3 regions of the Arthrobacter sp. D1-29 genome follow, and region 3 is predicted to be linked to each of the others. Evidence: riboswitches for the same ligand, from Rfam matches in the RefSeq annotation. Region 3 holds a riboswitch; each other region holds the start of a gene.

Region 1 (4,945 bases), 2.0 Mb from region 3:
ACCAGTGGCGGTAAAGCGTTTCCATAAACGAGGAAATCCGGTCGTAGACGTCCGAGCCGGATTCGCCTTCGCGGAAACGGTAGAAGAAATGGCCGTAAGCGTTGCGGAGTTCCTTCTGGTCTTCAATATCGCCGCTGATCTGGAAGTTGGCCCAGTCCTGCTCGCGCAGCCGCGGCTCCTCGATCACCCGCTCCGTGAGGCTTCCGAGGTTGAGGGCCTCGAGGGTCTGATGGGCCCTCAGGTAGGGCGAGACGTAGACGCAGACCTGGCGGCCGTCCAGCTCATCCCGGATCTGCTCGCCGGCTGCCCTCGCCTGCTCCACACCCAGGGTGGTCAGGGGAATCCGATAGTCCGGGACCCTGTTGTAGATCGAGGTATCGGCGTTGGCTGCAGACTGGCCGTGCCGGATCATGATAATTTTCCCGGGCGCACTCATAAGCCCCAAGCATAGGTGGCGCCGGCGCGGCGCAGCTCTTTGACCGGGTAATGCACCAGCAAAGAACCAGAAACTACAGGCAAGATGGGAGCATGTTGGTTCCCTCCCGCCGTCGGCTGCGCCTTGAAGTCTGGATCGTCTTGGGGCTGTCCCTGGGCCAGTCCGCCGTCTACTCCGTGGTCCAGCTGCTGGATAAGATGACGCGCGCCCCGCTGGCGGAAGGCACCTCAACGCTCAACCGCTCGCAGAGCACCCGCGAATACTTCGATCTCACCTACCAGTTGCTGGACATCGTCTTCGCGCTGGTGCCGGTCCTGCTGGTGATCTACTTCCTGTCCGACCAGCGGCAACCGGGGGCGGGGGACGGCGCACATGCAGGTTCGGCCTTCCGGAAGCTTGGCTTCAACTTCGCCAGACCCGGAAGGGACATGCTGCAGGGTCTAGGACTTGCGGCCCTGATCGGTATCCCGTCACTTGGCCTCTACGCGGCAGGGCGGGCCTTGGGCATCACCACTGCCATCATTCCCAGCGCCCTGGATTCCTACTGGTGGACAGTGCCGGTGCTGATCCTGTCTGCCATGCGGCATGCTGTGGTGGAGGAAGTCATCGTGGTGGGCTACCTGATGGACCGTTTGGGGAAGTTTGGCTGGAGCATGCCATTGGCAATCTTCGCCAGTTCCATGCTGCGCGGCAGCTACCACCTCTACCAAGGCTTTGGGCCCTTCATCGGCAACGCGGTCATGGGTGTGGTGTTCGCCTGGCTCTACACCCGCACAAAGCGGGTGATGCCGCTGGTCATTGCGCACGCACTGTTGGACATTGTGGCGTTCGTTGGCTTCAGCCTCTTTGGGTCTGCCATAGGCCTCGGGTGAAAAACCAAGGAACGACGGCGGCGTTAAAGTAATTCGGCCGCCATCGGCAGGTGGCGTCATTGGCACCCGCTGATGGCGGCCGAAGCTTGTTCCCAACGGCCGTTGACCGGCCGGGGGAGGGCTTAGATGGTGACTGCCCCGGAGGCGGTTTCGAAGGTGACGGAAAGGATTCCCGGGGTTCCATGCGGAGCCACCCATTCCACCGCTACATCCTCAAGCGGCTTTTCGACAGGTTCGCCGAGCCATTCGGTCACCCGCTCCGCCGAGCCTGCAATGGTCAGGCAGGACATCTTGACATTGCTTTCGTAGGCGTTGGACGGGTGCAGGGCGGGATCGCCTTCCCACTTGAGCATGTACGGGACCTGGGGATCAGCGATGAGGCCCAGGATTCCGATCTGCTTCCATACAAGTTCGCGGCCGTCGGGGAACTTCCGGTTGCCGTTGACGGCGGAGCGTCCCAGCCGGCGTTCGAAGGGGGCGAGGTCGTCCACTTCGACGCACCAGCCCATCCAGCCGCCGCCGGCAGCAGAGCGTGCCCGGACGGCCTGTCCGAACGGCGCTTTATCCGACGCCGGGTGGTCAAGGACCTCCACTACTTCAAGGTATTTGTGGCCCGCGAGTGGAATGATCATGTTCCGGGTTCCGAAACGGGGGTGCACTCCACCCTTCACGGCTTCGACGCCGAGGGCGGACGAAATTCGTTCGGTTGTGGCAGCCAGGCCATCGTGTTCACAGGCGTAAGAGACGTGATCCATGCGCATGCCCTTCATCTTGGCACTTTGTGATCGGGCTCTCAGCTAAGGGTAGCCTTACCCACTTTTTACTTTGTGTCATGAGTGGACATTAAGCCCGAAACCATGGTTAGGAAGTCTGCTGACTATGGCCTTGGGGAGGCAGCTGACGCCCCTCCTGCTTTCCATCGGTATTAGCGAAATGGCCGACGTCGTGGATGCAGCCGGGCAGTTGCGGGCACCGTAGCCGCAGGCCGGGAAAGTCATAACCAGTCACACTCTTGGTCAAGAGGCATGGCTGTTTCGTACACTCGAAGCAGGTCATGAGTGCCAGTGACAGCCCCGGCTTGCTGGCCGGCAACCCTCCTTCCGCGGTGGGGTGCCCCGGGTGAAGACCTGGCCTGCCGGTCATTTGACGGCGGGCAAGCGCGTAGAAAAGGTCCTCACATGACGATTACCGTCTCCCGCACCGCCGTACCTGAAAACGGAGTGGTCCAGTTCGCCACTATCGGCGGACTCGAGCTCGAAGCCGGAGGCTTCCTGCCGGATGTCACCCTGGCGTATGAAACCTGGGGCACACTCAACCATGATGCCTCCAACGCCATCCTGATCGAGCACGCCCTGACAGGCAGCACCCACGTCACGCGGGGCGACACCGATGAACCGGGCTGGTGGGAACAGCTGGCCGGGCCCGGTGCGCCGGTGGATACTGACAGGTTTTTTGTGGTCTCCGTGAATATCGTGGGCGGATGCTATGGCTCCACCGGACCTTCGTCGCCTGCCCCTGACGGAAAGCCGTGGGGCTCCCGCTTCCCCCTGGTCACCCTCCGGGACAGCACCGTTGCCGAAGCCCGGCTGGCTGACCTGCTGGGCATCCAGAGCTGGTTCGCCGTCCTGGGCGGCTCAATGGGCGGCGCGCGTGCCCTCGAATGGGCTCTGACCTACCCTGAGCGGGTAGAACGGTGTGCCGTAGTATCGGTCGGCGCCGCGAGCACGGCGGAGCAGATTGCCTTCGCCCAGGCCCAGACCCTGGCGATCCGCCAGGATGCCAACTTCAACAACGGCGATTACTATGGCGGTCCCTGTCCGGAGGACGGCCTGGCGCTGGCTCGCCGGATAGCCCACATCACCTACCGCTCGGCCCGGGAACTGGACGGCAGGTTCGGACGCCTGGCCCAGGCGCCGGAAACACCGTTCCAGGCACCGGCGCTGGGCGACCGCGGCCGCTATCAGGTGGAAAGCTACCTGGACCACCAGGGCAACAAGCTGGTTCGGCGCTTTGACGCCAACAGCTACATCGCCATCACAGAGGCCCTGATGAGCCACGATGTTTGCCGGGGGCGCGGCTCCCTGGACGAGGCCCTGGCCAAGGCGACAGCCCGGTTCTTTGTGGCGGCCGTGGACAGCGACAGGCTCTACTTCCCGTCCCAGTCACACGAGTTGGCGGCAGCCCTGCCGGGCGACGTTGATGTGCACATCATTGAATGCCCCATCGGCCACGACGGCTTCCTCACCGAAATCGGACAGCTGGGCAACCAGCTCAGGACGACATTCCTGGTTTGAAGAAGTTCCTGCTCTAGAAAATATCCCTGGTCCAGAAAGTCTTCCTGGTCCAGAAAGTCCTGGCCTGGAAAGTTCCCGGCCTCAGAACCTCGCCGGGACAGTTCTTGCGTCAGCCGTTCATGATTTCGGCCCGGCGCGCCATGTACTCATCCATGGCCATTTCGCCGTTGCTGTACTGCTGGTCAAGTTCTGCAAGCTTGCGGGCACGGTAGCCCTGCGGGGCCGACGGCGGCGGGGGAGTCGAGGGGGCCGCCGGCTTCTGCGGTTCCTGTCCCCGGTCCCGGGGAGGCACTGCCTGGCCGTACGGCGGGCGCTGCTGGTCCGGCGTCGGAAGCTGCTGGCCCGGCAGTGGCTGGAACGGGGGAAGGGGCTGGCTGGGCGGCAGAGGCTCCGGGCTGCTGATCTGGCGGAAGCCGCCGCTCATGTAGTCCTGCTGCGTGTAGCCGTCGCGGGGCTGGTTGCTCTGCGGTCCCGGACGCGGGCCGGGGAAGTAGTCCGGGTACCGCCCGGAGAAGCTCTGTTCCTGGTTCCGGCGGTGGACGTATTTCCGGTACATCCGCATCCCCATCGGAATCAGGAACGACAAAACGATGATCCAGAAAAACAGGTTGTTCACGGTGCTGCGCCTCTCATATGTGTCCTTCCAGCTTAGCCCCGGACGCCTTCCGGACTGTGGGGATGCCAAGAAAGGCTCCATAGCCAGCCACGGCGGCCTCCACCGCCTGCTCCACGTCAGTGTTTTCGCCCGCACCGGCAAAAGCGGCGTGTGACCCTGCCGGTGTGGACAGACGGATGTCCAGCTCGCACCGGCCGGGCAGCATGGTGTGCCGCCAGGAACCGGCCATCCTTCCGTTGAGCAGCACCACGTGTATCAGGGCGCCGTCGGCGGGGATCGCGGGAGCGCTTCCTCCCAGGTAATGCCTGGTGGCGGAATACCCCATCACGTATTCGTCGTAGCACTGGATCAGATCGATCCGGGGCTCCGCCCCCTGAGCGGGTCCGCGGCCTCCCAGCGTCGAATCCGGCTCCGGTCCCGGCCCGGCTCTGAAGTAGAAGACGACGCCGTCAATTTCCTGCGTTTCCAGGGCGTCCGGTTCGTTCTCCAGGACGTGCTGAACGCCCTGCCGGACGTCAGCCATGGTCAGCCCGGACCAGTCGGCGCAGTCCCTGACCGTGGCCGGACCGCGGCTACTGAAATAGCGCCGGGCCAACGCGGCAAGGGCTTCTGCCCGGCTCACTTCGGGAGCGGCCGGAATGCGCTCGTCGAACAGGGCATACGTCTGTTTGAGCGCCCCACTTGGACTGCGAACAGGTGTGCCGCTGACCAGAACTGCGCTGATCTC
Region 2 (4,945 bases), 1.3 Mb from region 3:
GGCGGGGCTGGGATCCAGGGTGGCGACTTCGATGAAACCAGCGAACTTGCCCCTACTGTCGCCGCTCTGTGCGCCCTCGCCAGCGTCCCTTCCCGGCTCACGGGAATAGCACACCTGCGCGGGCATGAGACGGACCGGCTGGCCGGGCTCGTCACCGAAATCAACCGCCTCGGCGGCGATGCAGAAGAGACCAGCGACGGATTGGTGATCCGCCCGGCGAAGCTGCACGGCGGCGTCGTACATAGTTACGCAGATCACCGAATGGCCACCGCCGGTGCCATCCTTGGCCTGGCCGTGCAGGGCATTGAGGTGGAGGACATCGCCACCACGGCCAAGACCATGCCGGACTTTCCTGCCTTGTGGGCGGACATGCTCGCCCAGGGCCAGTCAACCCAGCCTGAGGGGCCGGAGGGTTCCGTCGGTGGCACGCAGCACTGATTCATGGGACGAGTCCGATGTCCGGATCCGTCCCAGCAAAAAGGGGTCACGCCCGCGTACCAAGGACCGTCCCAGTCACGATGACGCTGTCACGGGACGCATCATCACGGTGGACCGCGGCCGGTATACGGCAGTGGTCGGTGAGGATTCGGGCGACGAGCGCGTGATCATCGCGGCAAGGGCCCGGGAATTGCGCCGCTCCCCCGTGGTCGCCGGAGATTTCGTCTCGCTCGTGGGGGATGTATCGGGCGAACCTGACACCCTGGCCCGCCTGGTCAAGATCCAGGAGCGCAGGACACTCCTGCGCCGCAGCGCGGATGACACTGATCCCGTGGAGCGCGCAGTGGTAGCCAACGCCGATCAGCTCGTGGTCGTGGTGGCTGCCGCCAACCCGGAACCCCGGACCGGCTTTATCGACCGCGCCTTGGTAGCAGCCTACGACGCCGGGATTGACCCGCTGCTGCTGGTCACCAAGGCGGACGTCAAGGATCCCTCGGAGCTGTTGTCCAACTACGAGCACCTTGATTTCCCGGTCATCATCAGCCGCACGGCCGATTCCGCGGCGTCCGGAATCGATGCACGTTCCGATGACGGCCTGTCTGCCCGGCTGGACAGTAATGCCGTTTCCCAGCTCCGTGAACACCTCGATGGCAAGGTCACGGTGATGCTGGGGCATTCGGGCGTGGGCAAATCCACCATGGTGAACGCGCTGACAGGTGCCGAACGTGCCACGGGCGGCGTCAACGCGGTGACGGGGAGGGGGCGGCACACGTCCTCGTCTGCCCTTGCCCTCAAACTGACTGACTCGCCGGCGGGGAGCTGGATCATTGATACTCCCGGGATCCGGTCCTTCGGCCTGGCACATGTGGACCCGGATCGCATCCTCCGGTCCTTCCCGGATCTCGAGCCGGGAACGGACGCATGTGAACGTGGCTGCAAGCACAACGCCGCCGCGGTCAACTGCGGGCTGGACGCCTGGGTGGCCGAGGGCCACGCCGGCCCGACGGGTGCAGCCCGGCTTGCGTCACTGCGGCGTTTGCTTGGCACCGATCCGCGGATGGAAGGTCAGGAAACCAAGGAACTCGGCAGCATGGGCTGAAGTACCGCCATCCGTTCGCTCACCGTTTGGCGGGTTTTGCCGTATTTTCCCGCCTTCAGCGGACCCTGTCCGGAAGCGTCGGAACGGTTCGGGACGCCGATGTCCCCGCCCCTGCCCCGCTTTGACGGTAGTTTGGAACCATGATCCAACCCGCTTCGAGCTACAACGATGACTTGCGCCTGGCCCACGTGCTGGCCGATTCCGTGGACGACCAGACCATGAGCCGCTTCAAGGCCCTGGACCTCCACATCGAAACCAAGCCGGACCTGACGCCGGTCACAGATGCTGACAAGGCCGCTGAGGAAGCCATCCGGGGCCAACTCTCCCGCTCCCGTCCCCGTGATGCCGTGCTCGGTGAGGAGTTCGGCAGCAGCGGACATGGTTCCCGCCGCTGGATCATCGACCCCATTGACGGCACCAAGAACTTTGTTCGCGGCGTCCCCGTCTGGGCCACACTCATCGCACTCGTTGACGAGGGCGAACCGGTGGTCGGCGTGGTCAGTGCCCCGGCGCTCGGTAAGCGCTGGTGGGCGGCCAAGGGCGCTGGAGCCTACATGGGCCGTTCCCTTGCCGCCGCCACCAGGCTGCGGGTTTCGGACGTCTCAAAGCTGTCCGACGCGTCGCTGTCCTATTCCAGCCTGGGTGGGTGGAAGGAACGGGGCAATCTTGACGAGTTCCTGGAGCTCACCGAGGATGTGTGGCGGACGCGGGCATACGGCGACTTCTGGTCCTACTGCATGGTGGCCGAAGGCTCTGTGGACATCGCGTGTGAACCCGAGCTGAACCTTTACGACATGGCGGCGCTGGTGCCCATTGTGGTTGAGGCCGGGGGCCGGTTTACCTCCCTTGAGGGAGAAGACGGGCCCTTCGGAGGCAATGCCCTGGCCACCAATTCCATCCTGCACTCGGAGGTCCTGAAGAGACTAAATCCGAGCCTGGACGATCTTCTCTCGTCCTGATCATCCGAATTATCAGCGGCGGACGCCTTCAAAAGGAGGCGTCCGCCGTCGTATCTTCGGTGAGTGGGGCCTATTTCAACCCGCGTAACAAAACCCTTAACATTCGGCCCGGCTTTTTCCCCGCCCGGCCCATGTCCTACGCTCTTAACAGGTCACGAGTGCCAGCGCGAAACCCCGGTTTGCTGGCCGGCAACCCTCCATTCGCGGTGGGGTGCCCCGGGTGACGACCAGGCCGGTCCGGAACGGATGCGGCAAGCGCGGATTCCCGGCACAGGGAGTCCTTTTCAGAGTGAGGTCTCTGTGACAACTGCCACCGTCTCCCCCAATACCGCTGCCCAGGCATTTCCCGGCACGTCCCCAGCACTGTCCGCCGATCGCATTTCCATCGCCGGGCGTCCCCTCTCCGCCGTCACCGGCGCGGAGATCCAGGCTCCCCTGATCCAGGGCGGACATGTCAGGTACGCCAACCTTGACTATGGTGCTTCGGCGCCTGCCCTCTCCGTGGTTTCTGCCTACCTCAACGAGATCCTGCCGTTTTACGCGAGCGTCCACCGTGGTGCCGGCTATGCATCCCAGATCAGCACTTCGGTTTATGAGAACTCACGCAGCATAGTCCGGGAGTTTGTTGGTGGCCGCCCCGATGACTCCGTTATCTTCACCCGTAACACCACTGATTCCCTGAACCTGCTGGCCGGCTGCCTGCCGTCCACGGACGGGCGCAACCAGGGCGACGTCCTCTATCTCGACATCGAACACCATGCCAACCTCCTGCCGTGGCAAGGAGTGCCGCACCGCAGTGTGGTCGCCGCCAACACCCTTGCCGGTACCGTCGAGGCTATCCGTGCCGAGTTGGAACAGGGCGGGGTGAGCCTGCTGGCCGTCACCGGCGCGTCCAACGTCACCGGCGAGATCCTGCCCGTCCGGGCACTGGCGGCACTGGCCCACGAGCACGGCGCCCGCATCGTGGTCGATGCCGCACAGCTTGCGCCGCACCGGCGTATCGACATCGCCGCTGACGACGTCGACTACCTGGCCTTCTCCGGCCACAAGCTCTATGCGCCCTTTGGGTCAGGTGTCCTGGTGGGCCGGCCGGACTGGCTCGACGCCGGCACTCCCCACCTGGCCGGCGGCGGCGCTGTCCGGGAAGCCAGGCTGGACGGCGTGAGCTGGGCAACCGGGCCCGCCAGGCACGAAGGCGGCTCGCCCAACGTCCTGGGCGCAGCCACCCTCGCCCGCGCCACGCAGGTCATCGCCGCCTTGGACCAGACCCGCTGGCATGCCCACGAGTCAGCCATCAGGTCCTTCCTGGTGGAAGGCCTCGAGAAGATCGACGGCGTCACCGTGCACCAGATCTTCAAGGACACCAACCCCGAAACGGACACCATCGGCGTGGTTAACTTCTCCGTGGCGGGCTACGACGCTGGACTGGTGGCTGCCTATCTCTCCGCAGAGCACGGCGTAGGCCTCCGTGACGGCCGTTTCTGCGCCCATCCCTTGCTCAAGCGCCTGGGTCTTCCTTCCGGCTCCCTCCGGGCGAGCTTCGGAGTAGGTTCCCGGCTCGAAGACGCCCAACGGCTGCTGGCCGGCATCGAGGAACTGCGCCGCACCGGATTGGGATGGGACTACGTCGTGGATGCCGGCCGCTGGGTTCCCGCCAATGACACCCGGACTTACCCGTCGTGGGCGCCGAACACTCCCGGTACCGCAGGCGCAGCTCCCTGCATCGAAGACTGACCTGAGGTAATGGCCGCCTGCCCCTTCAAAGGTGCATGGCCAAGCGCGCCCGAGGGCTGGTTCGTCCGGACGCACCCGTGCGGTAAATTCGAAAGATACCCAAGGGCATCAGGTGAAGGAGGCCGCGCGTGGCACGGGGTGGCCCCAAACTTGACCACGGACGCCGTCGGGAACTCGGACAGAGCTTCCAGGACGGCGGCGAGCACTACCAACGCGTCCGGCCCGGATATCCCGCGGACTCAGCTGACTGGCTTGTTCCCGCCGGAGCCCGTGATGCCGTGGACGTCGGTGCAGGGACTGGCAAGTTCACGGCCCTGCTGCTCGAGCGCGGACTGGCGGTTTCAGCCGTGGACCCTTCCGCGGACATGCTCAAGCAGCTCGGGATCCACTATCCACAAGTGACAGCAAGGCAGGGCACAGCCGAGGCAACCGGGCTGGCGAGCGGCTCATTCGACGTCGTCAGCGTTGCCCAGGCCTGGCATTGGTGTGACCCGCTGCAGGCAAGCACAGAACTTGCCAGGATTCTTCGCCCAGGCGGCACACTCGGCCTTATCTGGAACCAGCTGGACACATCCGTACCGTGGGTCCACCGGCTCTCACGGATTATGCACGCCGGGGACGTCTACAAGCCGGGGTTTCGTCCTGTGGTGGGGCCTGAGTTCCAGGGGCTCGAAAGCCATGTGACACGGTGGGAAGACCGGCTAAGCACGGCCGA
Region 3 (4,945 bases):
CTCCTGCATTAGCCCCCGCCCCCTTTCCGGCACCAAGTCCGAGACCCGAACCCAGTGGAAGGCAGCCACCATGAGCAACGAGGCCCTGAGTAACGAGCCTATGAGGAGCGAGGCCCTGAAAGCTGACGCGCGTACCGCAGTCATCCTGGGCGGCGCCCGCACTCCCTTCGGACGATTCCGGGGCAGCCTGGCCGCGCTGTCATCCAGTGAACTGGGCGCCCACGCGATCCGCAGTGCACTTGAAAGGACAGGCGTGGACCCCGGCCAGGTCCATGCGGTGATCGTGGGCCAGGTCATCCAGGCAGGTGCAGGGCAAGGACCCGCGCGGCAGGCAAGCCTGGCAGCAGGCATTGGCTGGGACGTTCCCACGGTAACCATCAACAAGCTCTGCCTCTCCGGACTCACTGCGGTGATCGACGCCGCCAGGATGATCCGGGCCGGCGAGGCAGACTTCATCGTGGCAGGGGGCCAGGAATCCATGAGCAACGCCCCGCACCTGCTTCAGCGCCTTCGCAACGGTGTGGCAATCGGCGACGCCCCGCTGATGGACTCACTGAATTACGATGCCCTGCAGGACCCCGTCTCCGGCGTCCTCCAGGGCGCCGCAACCGATGCGGGCAACGCCGAACGCGGAATCAGCCGGGCGGACCAGGACGCTGTTGCCGCGAGGTCCCATCAGCGGTCGGAGGCAGCGAGCTCCGCCGGACTGCTTGCTGCCGAGATCGCACCGGTCAAAGTACCGCAGCGCCGTGGTCCAGCACTGATGGTGGATTCTGATGAAGGCATTCGCCCGGGCACGACGGCGGAGGCCCTGGCTGCCCTTAAGCCCGCCTTCTCCACGGCCGCGACTGCCACTATCACCGCCGGATCCGCCTCTCCCCTTTCAGACGGCGCGGCCGCCGTCGTGATTGCCAGCAAGGCCGCCGCGGAACGTGCCGGACTGAGCTGGATCGCCGAGATCCGCAGCCACGGCCAGACTGCCGGCCCGGACGCTTCCCTGCATTCCCAGCCGTCCCGCGCCATCGAACGCGCCCTGGCTGCGGAAGGGCTTGGCGTGGCTGATCTGGACCTGATCGAAATTAATGAAGCCTTCGCGTCCGTGATTATCCAATCGGCCCAGGACCTGGGCGTCAGCACGGAGCGGATCAACGCCGAGGGCGGCGCCATCGCCTTGGGCCACCCAGTGGGCGCCTCAGGCGCACGCCTTGTGCTGCACCAGGCGCTGGCGCTGCAGCGGCGCGGCGGCGGCACCGGGGTTGTGTCCCTCTGCGGCGGCGGGGGCCAAGGCGAGGCTCTCATCCTCAAGGCCTGAAATGTAGTGCGCCAAGCCCCAGGAACCCTGACGGACCGCGTTGACGGGCTAGCGCCTGCCGTACTTCCGGTGAACTGCCTGCTTGCTGACGCCCAGGCACAGGGCGATCGCTTCCCATGAGAGTCCTGCCTGGCGGGCGTTCCTGACCAAGGCAGCTTCGGCCCGCCCTACTTCCTTCTGCAGCTCCGCCACGGCATAGAGTGCCTCGGCCGGGCCCTTCCCATCCATCGATCCAACGAGTGTCTTCATCCGATCCACCTCCACGACGTCAACATTAGTTGACACCACTTCGTTCGTCAACCTACGTTGACGCTCAGACTGGTGCCACCTCAGGCCGGTGGAGCCGCGTGAACTGTGAGCGGGACCAGCCGGTGGGTGCAGGACGCACGTTCCAGGCTCAGGGTGCCCGGAGCGGCCCTGTTGTTGACGCCGGTGTCATCACACCAGTCCACGCCGTACGGGACAGCGCTGACTCCGCCCTCTCCGGCAGCCATGGTCTCCGGAACGGTGAAGACAAAGGTGAAGCCGCCGTCGTCGGTCATGGGAGCGAGCTCCTCCAGGACCGTCTGCCCCGCAGCATCCGTCACCGTCACCTGGATGCGGGCATCCGCGCCGTAGAGCGCATCACAGGTGGTGTCCTGCGCGGAGACCGTAACCTTCCCGCCAGCCTGAACGGCCGACGGGGAGACAAAGTACTCCGGCGGCCCGCAGGGCGGCGGAGCGAAGGGGTCCCGGCAGCCTGTCAGTGCAAAGGCAAGGGATGCGACGGCGAGGACGACCGCGGTCCATCGCAACCGGTTTTGCACTGCTGGCCTTCCCCGCTGTTTGCCCACACAGTCTTTTCCCACAGATCGTTCACCCATATCCTGCTGTTTCCCCATACCGTGATTGTCCGGCATGGCGTTGGTTACGCAACATGACGATGGCGGCGGTGCGGGGCGGCGGGCCAGGTGTTACGTTTTTGGGCAGTAATGAGTACCGGCGCCAAGCCCTGACTGGCCGGTCGGCAACCCTCCCTTTCGCGGCGGGGTGCCTCAGGTGAATACTCGGCATATCGAAAAAATTCGAGCTGCAAGCGTGAGAGAAGGAGATCCGTCGTGACAGACGCACCTGCCACTGAAGAAAAGCTGTCCTACCGACTGATCACAGGGCCGGATGACCGCTCCTTCTGTGAGCGGATCTCAACCGCATTGGCGGAGGGCTACGTCCTGCACGGCAGCCCGGCCGCAACGTTCAACGGCAGCAGCGTGATCGTGGCGCAGGCCCTGGTCCTCCCGGCTGCGATCGCCTCCGCGGACGCCGCCGTCGCCACCGCTGTGGACGATCTGGAAACTGCCGGCGAAGAGCTCGAATTCGACGGCGAGGGCCACGCATGAGCTACGCAGGAGACCTCACCCCGGAGGAAGCCTGGACCAAGCTGGAGCAGGGCGCCATCCTGGTGGATGTGCGCACGGAGGGCGAATGGGCGCATATCGGCATCCCGGACACCAAGGCGACCGACAACGATCCCCTTTTCATCCAGTGGACGTTCCCGGGTGGCATCCCCAACCCCGATTTCATCAATGACCTGACACAGCAGGCACCCGAGGACACCGGCACGGAACTGGTGTTCCTGTGCCGTTCCGGGGCCCGGTCCATAGCTGCAGCCATCGCCGCCACCCAAGCAGGCTACACGTCCTACAACGTCCTCGAGGGCTTTGAAGGCGAGCCGGACCGCTACGGCGAACGCACCGTCAATGGCTGGAAGAACCGCGGCCTGCCTACGAATCTGGGAACGAACTAAGTGACATTCAATGAAGATGCCGCCGGCTGGAGTCCTGACACCCAGGCAGTCCGTGGCGGGCTGGACCGCACCAATTTCCAGGAGACCGCCGAGCCGGTCTTCCTGAACTCCGGGTTCGTCTACGAATCGGCCGCAGCTGCCGAACGCGCCTTCACCGGCGAGGACGAGCGCTTTGTCTACTCCCGCTACGGGAACCCCTCCGTAGCCACCTTCCAGGAACGGCTCCGCCTCCTCGAGGGCACCGAGGCGTGCTTTGCGACGGCGTCGGGAATGTCTGCAGTCTTCACCGCCCTGGGTGCCCTGCTGGCTGCCGGTGACCGCGTGGTTGCGGCCCGCTCGCTGTTCGGTTCCTGTTTCGTGATCCTGAACGAGATCCTGCCGCGCTGGGGCGTGGAGACCGTCTTTGTGGATGGCCCGGACCTGGACCAGTGGCGTGAAGCATTGTCCCAGCCCACCACCGCAGTCTTCTTCGAGTCGCCGTCCAACCCGATGCAGGAAATCGTGGACATCGCGGCAGTCAGCGAACTGGCGCATGCCGCCGGAGCCACCGTCGTCGTCGACAACGTCTTTGCCACTCCCCTGCTGCAGCGCTGCGGCCAGCTGGGCGCGGACGTCATTGTCTACTCCGGCACCAAGCACATCGACGGCCAGGGCCGAGTCATGGGCGGGGCAATCCTGGGCACCAAGGAATTCATCGACGGCCCCGTGAAACAGCTCATGCGCCACACCGGACCCTCACTGTCCGCCTTCAACGCCTGGGTCCTCACCAAGGGGCTGGAGACCATGGCGCTGCGCGTCAACCATTCCTCGGCCACCGCCCTGAGGCTGGCAGAGTGGCTGGAACAGCAGCCTGCGGTCAGCTGGGTCAAATACCCGCTGCTGAAATCCCACCCGCAGTATGAGCTCGCCGCCAAGCAGATGAAGGCCGGCGGCACCGTGCTGACCCTAGAACTCGCGACGACGGCCGGACGCTCGGGCAAGGAAGCCGCCTTTGCGCTGCTGGACGGGCTGCGGATCATCGACATCTCCAACAACCTCGGCGACGCCAAGTCCCTCATCACCCACCCTGCCACCACGACGCACCGCGCCATGGGTCCCGAAGGCCGTGCGGCCATCGGGCTGAGCGACGGTGTGGTGCGGCTGTCCGTGGGCCTCGAAGACGCGGATGACCTGATCGGCGACCTGGAGCGGGCGCTCAAGCAGATCTGACCCGCCCGGTCGCGCCGGAAGGGAGCTGGCCCTGCTAATCCGTTCCGTGGACTTGGAGTCGCACTGCCACGTCATCACCGGCGCTGATCCGGGCCGCGTCCCTCACGGCCTTCTTGACGGGCAGCAGGTACGAACCGCTTTTGCTGTCCGGGAACAGTGACGTCTGCCACGTGTGGCCGGAGATTTCGGCGGTAACTCTAACCGATCCGAAGCCTTTGCGGAGCGAGCCCGCATCGTCGCGAACGTCCTCTGCAACGTCCGCGGGGAGAGTCAGGAAGTGCCACCCCGCTTCTTCCGGGATATGCCACAGTTTGGCGTGAAAAGAGTACGACGACGTCACGCGCCTGAGTATTCCACGCCGGCCTGAGAGCCGCACCCCTTCGGCGCGAACGAACACTTCAGGCCCCTCCCCACGTGCGAACTGGCAGATAATGCCCTCAAAGGGCGATTATTGCGTCATTATCTGCCTGTTCGCGATCCGCGTGTTCGCGGGGTGTCAGGCTTGGGGCTGGCGGAGCTGACGCGAGGCGGCTTCGCGGACCGCGGCGGTGAGCTGGTTCAGCACCGGGGAGTCTATCTTCCAGCGCTGCCAGTACAGCGAGACATCCACAGGATGAGCAGGTGCCAGCTCCACCAGTTCG

Evidence for each region. A riboswitch is a leader RNA that binds a small molecule or an ion and turns the genes downstream of it on or off. The one in region 3 is predicted to bind S-adenosylmethionine.
Region 1: linked by a shared signal. The riboswitch ahead of metX (homoserine O-acetyltransferase MetX) and the one ahead of M1E17_RS21750 (DUF1737 domain-containing protein) in region 3 are both predicted to bind S-adenosylmethionine.
Region 2: linked by a shared signal. The riboswitch ahead of M1E17_RS15565 (aminotransferase class V-fold PLP-dependent enzyme) and the one ahead of M1E17_RS21750 (DUF1737 domain-containing protein) in region 3 are both predicted to bind S-adenosylmethionine.

Annotation. Positions count from the first base shown of each region.
Region 1 covers NZ_CP096383.1:1,586,337-1,591,281, forward strand. Annotated here, with positions in the region: gene M1E17_RS07315 (histidine phosphatase family protein) at 1-412, opposite strand, end outside; gene M1E17_RS07320 (CPBP family intramembrane glutamic endopeptidase) at 529-1,308, shown strand; gene M1E17_RS07325 (VOC family protein) at 1,431-2,069, opposite strand; SAM riboswitch class IV at 2,359-2,474, shown strand; gene metX (homoserine O-acetyltransferase MetX) at 2,487-3,602, shown strand; gene M1E17_RS07335 (hypothetical protein) at 3,712-4,218, opposite strand; gene M1E17_RS07340 (winged helix DNA-binding domain-containing protein) at 4,232-4,945, opposite strand, start outside.
Region 2 covers NZ_CP096383.1:3,453,755-3,458,699, forward strand. Annotated here, with positions in the region: gene aroA (3-phosphoshikimate 1-carboxyvinyltransferase) at 1-438, shown strand, start outside; gene rsgA (ribosome small subunit-dependent GTPase A) at 422-1,537, shown strand; gene hisN (histidinol-phosphatase) at 1,678-2,496, shown strand; SAM riboswitch class IV at 2,647-2,760, shown strand; gene M1E17_RS15565 (aminotransferase class V-fold PLP-dependent enzyme) at 2,797-4,230, shown strand; gene M1E17_RS15570 (class I SAM-dependent methyltransferase) at 4,359-4,945, shown strand, end outside.
Region 3 covers NZ_CP096383.1:4,765,865-4,770,809, forward strand. Annotated here, with positions in the region: gene M1E17_RS21730 (GNAT family N-acetyltransferase) at 1-12, shown strand, start outside; gene M1E17_RS21735 (acetyl-CoA C-acyltransferase) at 101-1,312, shown strand; gene M1E17_RS21740 (AsnC family protein) at 1,361-1,561, opposite strand; gene M1E17_RS21745 (hypothetical protein) at 1,642-2,175, opposite strand; SAM riboswitch class IV at 2,280-2,396, shown strand; gene M1E17_RS21750 (DUF1737 domain-containing protein) at 2,410-2,688, shown strand; gene M1E17_RS21755 (rhodanese-like domain-containing protein) at 2,685-3,095, shown strand; gene M1E17_RS21760 (O-succinylhomoserine sulfhydrylase) at 3,096-4,304, shown strand; gene M1E17_RS21765 (DUF1905 domain-containing protein) at 4,339-4,644, opposite strand; gene M1E17_RS21770 (LysR family transcriptional regulator ArgP) at 4,801-4,945, opposite strand, start outside.